Regions from separate parts of the [Ruminococcus] lactaris ATCC 29176 genome, predicted to be linked through region 2. Evidence: predicted binding sites of a transcription regulator. Region 2 holds the regulator's gene; the other holds the start of a gene.
What was found. The regulator Rex, encoded in region 2, represses fermentation and respiration genes when NADH is low (regulators of the CRP and FNR family bind a similar motif). The targets are predictions, from matches to a motif close to ATTGTTAANTANTTAACAAT.
Positions count from the first base shown of each region.

Region 1: a site for Rex is predicted at 4,451-4,470, ahead of NQ541_RS01535 (NAD(P)H-dependent amine dehydrogenase family protein). Genes of this name have one in related genera too.

Region 1 covers NZ_CP102292.1:318,474-324,414, forward strand. Annotated here, with positions in the region: gene NQ541_RS01505 (ABC transporter permease) at 1-480, shown strand, start outside; gene NQ541_RS01510 (BMP family ABC transporter substrate-binding protein) at 539-1,675, shown strand; tRNA gene NQ541_RS01515 (tRNA-Lys) at 2,072-2,144, shown strand; partial or broken gene NQ541_RS01520 (transposase) at 2,447-2,998, opposite strand; gene NQ541_RS01525 (FmdB family zinc ribbon protein) at 3,190-3,459, shown strand; gene NQ541_RS01530 (MerR family transcriptional regulator) at 3,536-4,387, shown strand; gene NQ541_RS01535 (NAD(P)H-dependent amine dehydrogenase family protein) at 4,578-5,603, shown strand.
Region 2 covers NZ_CP102292.1:1,408,092-1,414,032, reverse strand. Annotated here, with positions in the region: gene abc-f (ribosomal protection-like ABC-F family protein) at 395-2,332, opposite strand; gene NQ541_RS06695 (redox-sensing transcriptional repressor Rex) at 2,513-3,154, shown strand; gene NQ541_RS06690 (bifunctional ADP-dependent NAD(P)H-hydrate dehydratase/NAD(P)H-hydrate epimerase) at 3,230-4,729, shown strand; gene alr (alanine racemase) at 4,730-5,893, shown strand.

The DNA of each region.
Region 1 (5,941 bases), 1.1 Mb from region 2:
ATCATTCCATTATCTATGTTCTATATTTACAGGACAAGATATGGACTGAAGCTGCGTGCGTTGGGGGAAAATCCGGCAGCACTGGACGCAGCGGGAGAAAATGTATTTGCGATGCGTTATGGTTATATCATCTTCGGATGCATGATGATGTCGATCAGCGGGGCGTGCGTTTCGCTGGCAAATACAAACTTCTGGAACAGCGGAATGACAGCCGGAAAAGGCTGGATCGCATTTGCACTGGTTGCATTTTCATCCTGGAATCCGGTCATGCTGATGTGGGGAGCATTGCTCTTCGGATTTATCAGTTGTCTCGGAAGTAATCTGCAGATTTATCTGCCGTCTGTTCCAACGGAGGTATACAGTATGCTTCCGTACATTGCAACTGTGATCGTATTTATACTTTCAACAGGAAACTTCAGAAAGAAGCATACCGCAGAGCCGGCAGCTCTTGCAAAACCTTATGATCGTGAAAGCCGGTAAAAAGATCTGAAAAGAAAAATAAAAAGATTGATAAAAACCGGAAAAAGAGGAGGACAAAATGAAAAAGAAATTACTTAGCTTATTAATGGTAACAGCCCTGACAGCAAGTCTTGTGGCAGGATGTGGATCTAATGGAGATTCAAAAGATAAATCATCCGGTTCAGACAGAGAAACCAAAGATGTATCGGAGCTGGTGATCGGTGAGATCGAATATTCCGTTATTGATGATGGCGGCTGGGCTCAGTCTATGCATGAAGGTCTTGTAAAAGCCTGTGAGGATCTTGGAATCGATACAAAGACAAATCTTCTGACAATGGAAGAGATCTCAGAGGAAGATACATCCCTGATCGAGTCTACAGTGGAAGAGCTTGTAGATGAAGGTGCAGACATTATCTTCGGATGTTCTGCGGGATATTCGGCAATCCTTGCAGAGCTTCAGCAGGAATACCCGGATGTTATCTTTGCACAGCAGAGTAACGATGTTTATGATAACATCATTGAGTTCCAGATCCGTGGATATGAGGGAGATTTCCTGACAGGTTACTTATCAGCACTGATGAATGAAGGATCTAATCAGCTTGGCTTCTGTGCAAGTATGGATGAGGCATCTGTCCGTACAGCAATCAATGCTTATGCACTTGGCGCAAAATATGCAAATCCGGATGCCAAAGTTCAGGTACTCTGGGCTGACAGTTGGTATGATCTTGATGTAGAATCTCAGAATGCCAAGACACTGATTGACAATGGAATCAAATATATGGGAATGGAAGCTTCTTCACCTGCTGTTCCGCAGACCTGTGAAGAGAATGGTGCATTCTGTATCGGTTATAACGTAGATATGCAGGCATCAGCTCCGAAGGCAGTTCTTACATCTTTTGTATGGAACTGGGCTCCGATCTTTGAGGATATCATGAAAAAGACAGCAGATGGAACAATCGATATTTCAGCAAACTATTATGAAGGAGGCGAGTGTGCTGCACTGGCTCCGTTCAATAAAGACCTTGTTCCACAGGAAATCCAGGATAAAGTTGAAGAACTCCGTGAGAAGATCAACAATGGTGACGTACAGGTTTATGCCGGAGAACTGAAAGACGATCAGGGAAATGTACTTGTAAAAGACGGAGAAGTAATGTCTGATGATGATATCCTTGCACAGGACTTCTTTGTAGATAATGTTATCGGTGGAAAGAAATAATAACTCCCAGGTGGACATTTAAGAAGAAACAGAGTCAGAATAAAAGACTGAAAAAATCAGAAAAGATCAGAAAATCAAAGGGCAGACGGTTCGACTGGATCGTCTGCCCTTTGACTATCAGAATATGCAGAGATGCTGGTAAAGGATCCGTTCGAGATCTCTCTGAAAGAAGTCTTGGAGATTTGACTACCAGAATATGCAGAGATGCCGATAAAGGAAAGAGTCTCTGTTTTGTCGGGGATACACATCAGAGATTCAGCAGGTCTTTTTAGCAAATTGTAGATATAATTCAAAAAAAATATTTTTTTGAAAAAAATAAAAAAAGTGCTTGCATTCCTGAAAGAACTATTATATAATAACTCTTGTCTTAAGGAAAGGACATACAACTTAAGAGAAGCGCGATTAGCTCAGTTGGTAGAGCACCTGACTCTTAATCAGGGTGTCCAGGGTTCGAACCCCTGATCGCGCACTAGTGATCATCGTTTTTGCAGACGTAGGAGCTGTGGGGACGGTGATTTTTTGTGCCTGAAAAAATAAGAATATCGCTGGAAAATTGTGAAAAATAACGATAAAATGGAAATCAAAGAACGGTATTACCAGGTAATTGCGAAACAAGTTCGCAATCTTGATTGAAAACAAGGATAGACTTCTTTAAAGTGGTTGATGGACTTTTCAACGTTTACACGGATTTTATAAGTTTCTTCCCATTCTGTCGAACCTCGTTCAACTCCGGGATAGGCACGAAGATTCTTTTCCACAACGATATCCGGATGAGCCATAGGCAGCCTTATAAGGATCATAGCTTTTATCAAGGTTGTTTGCCTTTGCAAAAGCCTTTAACTGTTTGATAATACGGTTTGCGTATTTTGGATTATTTTCAGTGACCCGGGCTTCAATGCCAGAGGTATCGAAGATAGTCATAGTCGCCAGATGAGGGTCAAGTTTTTGGCAGATCGGTTCGGTAATATCAACCATGTGATCGAACATAGATTGTAAGTCCATCAGGAAATCTTGTTTGAAACGGGTGAATTTTGAGGCATCAGGAACAACATCAAAGCCACAGAAATCACGTAATTCCTGAGAGTATTTCAAGAAAACAATCAGGAGCGTATCAGTCGGGATTGAGAATATACGCTGAATCAGAAAAGCCTTAAGCATTGGATAAAGTTGGTGCTTTCGAGGTCTTCCGGTTGAAGCGTGGAAATGAGTAACAAAAGAAACAAGAACAATTTCATCAAGGTTAATGGTTTCATCAAGAAGTGAAAGGAACTGGTATTTGTTGTTGTCGAATTTATTTTGGCAATCATCAAAAACTTCTGCCAAAGAGAGCTACTTATGTGTTATCATGTAGCTATATCTCCTTTAGGTGGATTGGTTGATACTTTCTCGCAACTCTATTTTACCATAAATCTTGAGGAGATATTTTATTTTAACAACAAAAAATGCCGTATTTATGCGGCTTTTGGCGTTTCGCAAACGCCTAAATGAATAATGTAAGAGTAAGGAGAAAAATTATGTATTTTGTACCGAACGGCACGAAAGAGTGCGGTTATTATGAATGTAAAAAGTGTGGTTATCGTTTTCTGTCTTTGCAGACGATGAAAAAGATTGCGTGTCCTGATTGTGAGTCAGAGATTGATTATGAAATCGGACCGGATGAATCAATGGAAAATGTCATTGATACAGCAGAATTGCTGGAGAAGATCGAAGGAGAAGAAGAGGTTGAAAAGATGGATACTCTTTTAAGCCTTGCGATCACCGGAGGGGATGAAAGCTGGATTTAAACTCTCATGTTACATTAGAGTTCCTGATGAGCTATACATAAGCTAAAAAGAGTATGAGGATTTTCAGGAGGCAGAAATGGACGAAAAAAGGACAGGGTATATCAGCATCGGAGAGATGGCGAAGATGAACCGGACAACTGTGCCGACATTGAGGCTGTATGACTCAATGAAGCTGCTTACCCCATGTTATGTGGATGAAAAGACGCATTATCGGTATTATGATATCAAGCAGAATGCCAGATTGGACATGATTCAGTATATGAAAGAGCTGGGAATGGAATTAAAAGAGATTAAGAGTATCCTTGACCGGAAAGATCTGGATCTGATAGAAGATGTACTGATGCAGAAAAGAGAGCAGACACTGCAGGAGATGGAGGAGCTGAAATTTAAAATGGAGGCGATCGACCGGACTGTGGCATCGATCAAGCGTTACAAAAAATCCCCTGCAAGTGGAACTATTACGTTGGAGTACATTCCGGATCGTACCATTTATTCCATGACGGTGGATAAGAATTTTTATGATTACAATATTGATACATACGAACTGATTCTGAAGCAACTGAAAAATAAGCTGATGGAATGCGACATTCCACAGGTCTACTATTGTAATGCGGGAACGTTGATGAGCCGGAGAAGGTTTGAAGAGCAGATTTTTTATTCTAATGAGATTTTTATTTTCGTAGATGATAATTTTCCGCTTCAGGACAGGGTACAGAAGATTGAAAATGGAATGTATGCATGTATTTATACGGAAGATTTTGATGAAGAACAGGAGTGTGCTGCAAGGCTGTTGGAATATTGTAAAAAGAACCACTATGAAATCTGTGGAGATTATATCTGTGAAGAGATCATGGAAATGCATATTTTTAATGAACGGAAAAGAGCCATGTATTTGCGGCTCCAGATTCCTGTAAAAATGAACAAATAATTTGTCGGATTTCTGTGACAAAAGATGATTGACTCTCAAGTTACTTCAGACTTTATACTGAACTTAGATAAAAATTTAACAAATGAAAAGGAAGATAAAAGGAATTTGTTAAGACAGAAACTGGTATTTCGGTACTGCTTGATCCGGTGTCTGTCAGGGCGATGAAAGCAGTACAGAGAGGAAGGTCAGTATGGAGAAAATTAAAGTAATTCAGTATGGATGCGGCAAGATGAGTAAGTATACATTACGTTATCTTTATGAAACCGGATGCCAGATCGTTGGTGCGATTGACTGTAATCCTGCAATCGTCGGAATGGACATTGGCGATTATGCAGGGCTGGGTGTAAAGACCGGAATCTTGATAAGTGATAATGCCGATGAAGTTCTGGACAATACAGATGCAGACATTGCAGTTGTTACTTTATTTAGTCTTGTAAGTGAATGTTTCCCTCACTATATGAAGTGCCTGAGCAGAGGAATCAGCGTTATCACAACTTGTGAGGAGGCAACTTACTGTTGGACGACAGATCCTGTCAGAGCGAATATTCTGGATGTGACGGCGAAAGAGAATGGCTGTACATTTGTCGGAAGTGGTATGGAAGATATTTTCTGGGTAAATATGGTTGGCATGGTAGCCGGTGGATGCCATAAGATCGAGAAGATTGAAGGTGCAGTAAGTTATAATGTAGAGGATTATGGACTGGCACTTGCCAAAGCACATGGTGTAGGTCTGACGCCGGAAGAGTTTGAAAAGCAGATTGCACATCCGGAAGAGATAGAGCCATCTTATGTATGGAATTCCAATGAGGCACTTGCTTCAAAGATGGGATGGACGATCAAGAGCCAGACGCAGAAATGTGTGCCATATTTTCATGATACAGATCTGTATTCATCTACTTTGGATGCGACGATTCCAAAGGGAAATTGTATCGGTATGGCAGCAGTTGTTACAACGGAGACATTCCAGGGACCGGTCATCGAGACGCAGTGTATCGGAAAGGTGTACGGAGCAGACGATGGAGATATGTGTGACTGGAAGATTACGGGAGAACCGGACACAGAGTTTCATGTTGTAAAACCGGCAACAGTGGAACATACCTGTGCAACGATCGTTAACAGAATCCCGGCAGTGCTTCTTGCTCCGGCAGGACTGGTAACGATGGATCAGCTGGAGGAAATTGCATATCCGACCTATCCGATGGAATTTTATCTGTAGTCAGATGCAGACTGTATTCTACAGATGAAAAGAATAGAAAGAAAATAAGATTAAAAATGAGATCCTGCTTTTTTAAGCAGGGTCTTTTTGCTACCTATTGCGAGATTCCTGCATAATATCTAAGTAAATATAAAGTGATGCAGGGAGAGAAAGGCGAATAATCTGATCCTGAGTTACTGTTCAGTGAACAGTAACCATAAAATCAATTATCATGCAGAAGGGAACTTTATTGTACAGCATTTGTTGTAAAATAAGGACGGAAACAGCAGAATGGTGGCAGGAATCTTTTCACGGTTGATAAAAAAGAGGCGTTCATGATAAAATGAAAAAGTGGTGAT
Region 2 (5,941 bases):
TCGTAAATATTGTATTTACTATTTGATGGAGCATTTATCTTCGTCGATAGCCATCCGGCTCTTTATTTCTTATTGGAATTTCGTCTTTGTTGGGAGAAAATGTTCTGGTATGAGGGAAAATTTTCTGATTTGAAAAGCCTAATATCCACCCTTGCTGTTGCGTGAGCAGTGCATTGACAAGGAGCGTTCCGAAGACACTTTGCCCAACTTGTTAAGGAACGTAAACAGGAGTGCCTCTGCACGAGTGTTTCCACATTCCTGTTACAAGTTGTCAACGGGCTGAGGTAAAGCGGGTCCTGCACTGCGATGCAACAGCAAGGGCGGATATGGACGCTCTTCTGTCAAAAAGCCTTCCTGATACCGAATCATTTTCACCCCAACAAATACAAATTTATTACACGTCCTCCGCCAACTCTTCCCACCGCTCGTACAAGGCTTCCAGCTTTTCCTCATTTTCAGCCCGCTCGGTAGAAAGTTTCTGACATTCGATGGAGTTGGAGTAAATTTCTTCTTTTGTCAGTTCTTCATCGATTACGGTATTTCGTTCTTCCAGCTTTGCAATTTCTTCTTCTGTCTTTTTCAGATCGTTTTTGCGTTTCCGCTCTTTTGCCTGCTGCTCTTTCTGCTCCTGCCAGCTCAATTTGGATTCTGTCTGATTGTCGGAAGAAGATTCCGAGGGAGCAATACCGGCAGATACGGCAGGGGCAGATGCGTATGCCCGGGTCAGTTCTTCTTTCTTTTCAAGATAGTAGTCATAGTTTCCGATATAATTTACAAAAGTCTGATTGACAAGCTCCAAAATGCGGGAACAGGTCTGATTAATAAAATACCGGTCATGGGAGACATAAAGAACCGTTCCGCTGTAGTTGTTCAGGGCTTCTTCCAGGATTTCCTTGGAGGTAATATCCAGATGGTTGGTAGGTTCATCGAGAATCAGGAAATTTGCCTCGGACAGCATCAGCTTTGCGAGGGATACACGTCCTTTTTCGCCACCGCTGAGTGTACGGATTTGTTTAAAGACTTCCTCCCCGGTAAACTGAAATGCAGCAAGTGTATTGCGGATCTGCGTATGAGTCAGGGATGGGTAGTCATCGGAAATTTCATCGAAAATCGTCTTTTCATCATGAAGGACGTGATGTTCCTGATCGTAATATCCGATTTTGACTTTTGATCCAAGCGTGAAAGATCCCTCGTCTGCAGAGACTACTTGGTTGATAATTTTTAACAGGGTAGTTTTTCCTGTACCATTATCACCAATGATGGCAACGTGTTCCCCGCGATGGATCTCAAAGCTGATATCCTGAAAAAGTTGCTGGCTGTCAAAGCGTTTGGACAGATGTTCAACTGTCAGGACGTCCGATCCGCTGATACAGGACGGCTCAAGAGAAAAGTGCATTTCGCGGACGCTTTCAACGGGCTTTTCAACAGGAGTGATACGGTCCAACATTTTTTCCCGGCTTTCAGCCCGCTTGATGGATTTCTCCCGGTTGAAAGAACGAAGTTTCTCGATGACTGCCTGCTGATGCTTTATTTCACGCTGCTGGTTCATGTATTCTTTCAGGCGGGCATCACGGATCTGTTGCTTTTTCGCTGCATAGGCTTTGTAGTTTCCCATATACATACGAATATGAGCCTGATCGACCTCAATGACTTTTGTTACGACACGGTTCAGAAAATACCGGTCATGGGAAACAATCAATACGGCTCCTGAATAATTTAAAAGATACGTTTCCAACCATGCAATGGAACTAAGATCCAGATGGTTGGTCGGCTCGTCCAGTAAGAGGATATCAGGGCTTGTCAGAAGCAGTTTTCCAAGAGAGACTCGTGTCTTCTGACCTCCTGAGAGGGTATCGGTCTGCTTGGAAAAATCATCCTCTGTAAATCCAAGCCCCTTCAGGACACCAGTGATTTCACTTTCACAGGCATAGCCATTTTTGGCCTCATATTCAGACTGAAGCCGGTTGTATGTATCCAGCCGGTTTTTCAGATCTTCCCCGGTTAAGGATTTCAGTTCCTGCTCGATGGAACGAAGCTGGGCTTCCATTGCAAAGATATCGGCTTTTGCACTTTTTACTTCCTCATAGATTGTATTGCCGGATGTCAGATCCTGACGCTGTGCAAGATAACCGAGAGTCTTCCCTTTGGCAAGAATAACATCGCCACCGTCCAGGGGTTCCTCCCCGATGATCATTTTCAGAATCGTAGATTTCCCGGCACCATTGATCCCGACAAGAGCTGCCTTCTCCCGGTCTTCAATATGAAAAGAACCGTCGCAGACAATGGTATGTTCGCCGAATGCTTTATTCAGATTGTGACAGGCTAAAATCATAATCAATAAACTCCTTATATCATAGTTCTTATTTTAAAATGGCTCTTCATTATTATAAAACTCCAAGTATCTATTATATCGAAAATAGCCGAAAATACAAGAAGTAGGAAAGTAAAGTTTGACAGAAGTTTAACTATTCTATATAATGTTGGGTAGATTATGATGTGGAGGGCAATGGAAGTGGAACAAAGAAAAATATCACGTGCCGTAATTTCCAGGCTTCCAAGATATTATAGATATTTGGGAGACCTGCTTGAAGCGGGTGTAGAGAGGATCTCATCCAATGACCTGAGTAAAAAGATGCAGGTAACAGCATCCCAGATCCGGCAGGATCTGAACAATTTCGGTGGATTTGGACAGCAGGGATATGGATATAATGTAAAGTACCTTTATACGGAGATTGGAAAGATACTGGGACTGGATAAGGATCATAACTTTATTATTATCGGTGCCGGTAATCTTGGACAGGCACTGGCAAATTATGCATCATTTGAACGGAATGGATTTATTTTAAAAAGTTTATTTGATGTGAATCCGCGTCTTGAGGGAGTGACGATCCGGGGAATCCCTGTCAGAATGCTGGATGAACTGGAAGGATACCTGCAGGAAAATGATATTGAGATTGCAGCTCTTACACTTCCCAAGTCAAAAGCGGAGGAAGTAGCGGATGTCCTGGTAGCGAATGGGATCAAGGCCATTTGGAATTTTGCACATACGGATCTTACACTTCCCAAGGATGTCATTGTGGAGAGTGTACATCTTGCTGACAGTCTGATGAAATTGTCTTATAATATCAGCCAGCACAATGAAATTCAAAAATAGCAGAGGACTGCTGCGGGTATGGTCATAGCTGGACCGGTCCGCAGCAGTTTGTCTTTAAAAGAAAGGGGACTGCTCATGAGATATTTACCGGACGGAGAACAGATGAAGAAAGCAGATCAGTATACGATCCAGCAGATCGGTGTACCTTCTGTGGTTCTTATGGAGAGGGCAGCATTAAAAATTGTTGAAGTACTGGAAGAAAAGAAAAAGGATTTAAGGCGACCACTGATCGTATGCGGCAGTGGAAATAATGGCGGAGATGGATTTGCTGTGGCAAGACTTCTGGCTGAAAAGGGCTGCCATGTGGATGTGCTTTTTACGGGAAGAGAAAGCTCTATGACGGAAGAATGCAGATTGCAGGCTCAGATCGACAAAAATCTCGGGATTAATTTGTTTACAGAAATCCCCGAGAAAGAGTATACTGTGATCATTGATGCAATTTTTGGCGTTGGTCTGTGCAGAGAAGTTGCAGGACACTACAGAGATGTGATCGGATGGATGAACCGGCAGACGGCACAGAAGGTTGCAGTGGATATTCCATCAGGAATCTGTTCTGCTACAGGAAAGGTGCTTGGTATTGCATTTCAGGCGGAACTGACAGTATCTATGGCATGTCAGAAGCGTGGCTGTGCTTTGTATCCGGGACAGATCTGTGCGGGAGAGGTTGTTCCGGTAACGATCGGGATTGATCCCGAGTACTTTTTTGAACAGAAAAGTGTCTGCATGACCTATGATAAAAAGGAGCTGGGAAATCTGCTGCCGGAAAGAAAAGAGGATTCGCATAAGGGCAGTTTTGGCAGAGTCCTTATGATCACCGGCAGTCCGGGAATGGCAGGAGCAGCTTATCTTTCAGCTACAGCAGCGTATACGGTTGGTGCCGGACTTGTCCAGATCTATACAGCAGAAGAGAACAGGCAGGTACTTCAGGGACTTCTTCCAGAGGCGATCATTTCCTGCTATAGAGAGTATGATGAAGAGAAACTGGATCAACTGATCGGGTGGGCAGATGTCATCTGTATCGGCTGTGGATTAGGACAAAGCAGTAGATCAGAAAAGATTTTGCTGCATACAATAGAGAAAGCAAAGTGTTCCTGCGTGATTGATGCAGATGGACTGAACCTTCTTGCAGGAAGGAAAGATCTGTATAAAAAACTTGGGAAAAATATGATCCTCACCCCTCATATGAAAGAAATGTCCCGGCTGACAGGAATCTCTGTATCAGAAATTGTAGAACGGCGGTTTGAAGTACTTCACCGGTTTACCGAGGAATCCCCGTGTATCTGTGTCTTAAAAGACAGCAGGACGATAGTTGCCCAGAAAGACAGGCAGAACTTCCTTAATCTGGCAGGCAATGCAGCCATGGCAAAAGGCGGTTCGGGAGATGTGCTTGCGGGTGTGATCACCGGACTTCTCGCACAGGGAATGGATGGATTTCAAAGTGCAGTGACAGGCGTTTTTCTGCATGCCTGTGGTGGAGATGAGGCAAGGGATAAAAAAGGTGGTTACAGTGTTCTCGCAAGGGATCTGATCCATGGAATACAGGTAGCGATGAAGAAAGCAAAGGAGTGTAACTAAATGAAGAAATACAGCAGAGTTTGTGCATATATCGATTTGGATGCCATTGCATATAATATGGAGCAGATGAAAAAGCGGATTGGCGAAGACGGAAAACTGATCGCAGTCATCAAGACCGACGGATATGGTCATGGGGCAGTTCCGCTGGCGAAAATGTTTGAAGAGATGCCATATATCTGGGGCTATGCTGTTGCATGTATGGGAGAGGCGGGTGTCCTGCGTGAACAGGGGATCAAAAAGCCGATTCTGGTACTGGGATGTGTCTTCCCGGACGAATACGAGGAGATGGTAGAAAAAGAGATTCGTGCTGCGGTTTATACTGAAGAAATGGCACGGGGAATGTCAGAGGCTGCACAAAGACTTGGAAAGACTGCGTATTTTCATATTAAGATTGATACCGGAATGGGAAGGATCGGATTCCCGGTAACGGAAGAAAGTGCATCTTCCATTGAACGGATCAGCAGGCTTCCGAATGTGCAGACAGAGGCAATGTTTACGCATTTTGCAAAAGCCGACGAGCTGGATAAATCTTATACGTTAAAGCAGCATGAGAAATTTTTATGGATGAAAGAACTGATGGAGGAACGAAATGTTCCGATCCGGTATTTTGACTGTGACAACAGTGCCGGAATCATTGATTTTCCAGATCTCAAGCATGATATTGCGAGAGCGGGAATTTCCATTTACGGAATGTATCCATCAGACGACGTGGATCAGAATGCAGTGAGTCTGCGTCCGGCTCTGCGTCTGGTCAGTCATGTCAGTTTCGTAAAGGAAGTAGGAAAAGGTACATCGATCAGTTATGGTGGCACATATATTACAGAGAAAAAGATGAAGATTGCAACCATTCCGGTGGGATATGGAGATGGGTATCCCAGATCACTGTCAAATAAAGGGTATGTGCTGATCCATGGGAAAAAGGCAAGGATTCTTGGAAGAGTCTGTATGGATCAGTTTATGGTTGATGTAACGGAAATCCCCGATGTGGCATTTATGGATGAGGTGATTCTGATCGGACGGGATCAGGAGGAACAGATCCAGGTGGAGGATCTTGCAGAATTAAGTGGAAGATTCAATTATGAATTTGTATGCTGCCTGAGTAAGAGAATCCCACGTGTTTACCTGAAGAATGGAAAAATCATTTCGCAGACAGATTATTTTTAAAGGACGAATCTGAAGAATTTGTGAATACATCCGATGAATCCGGAGATA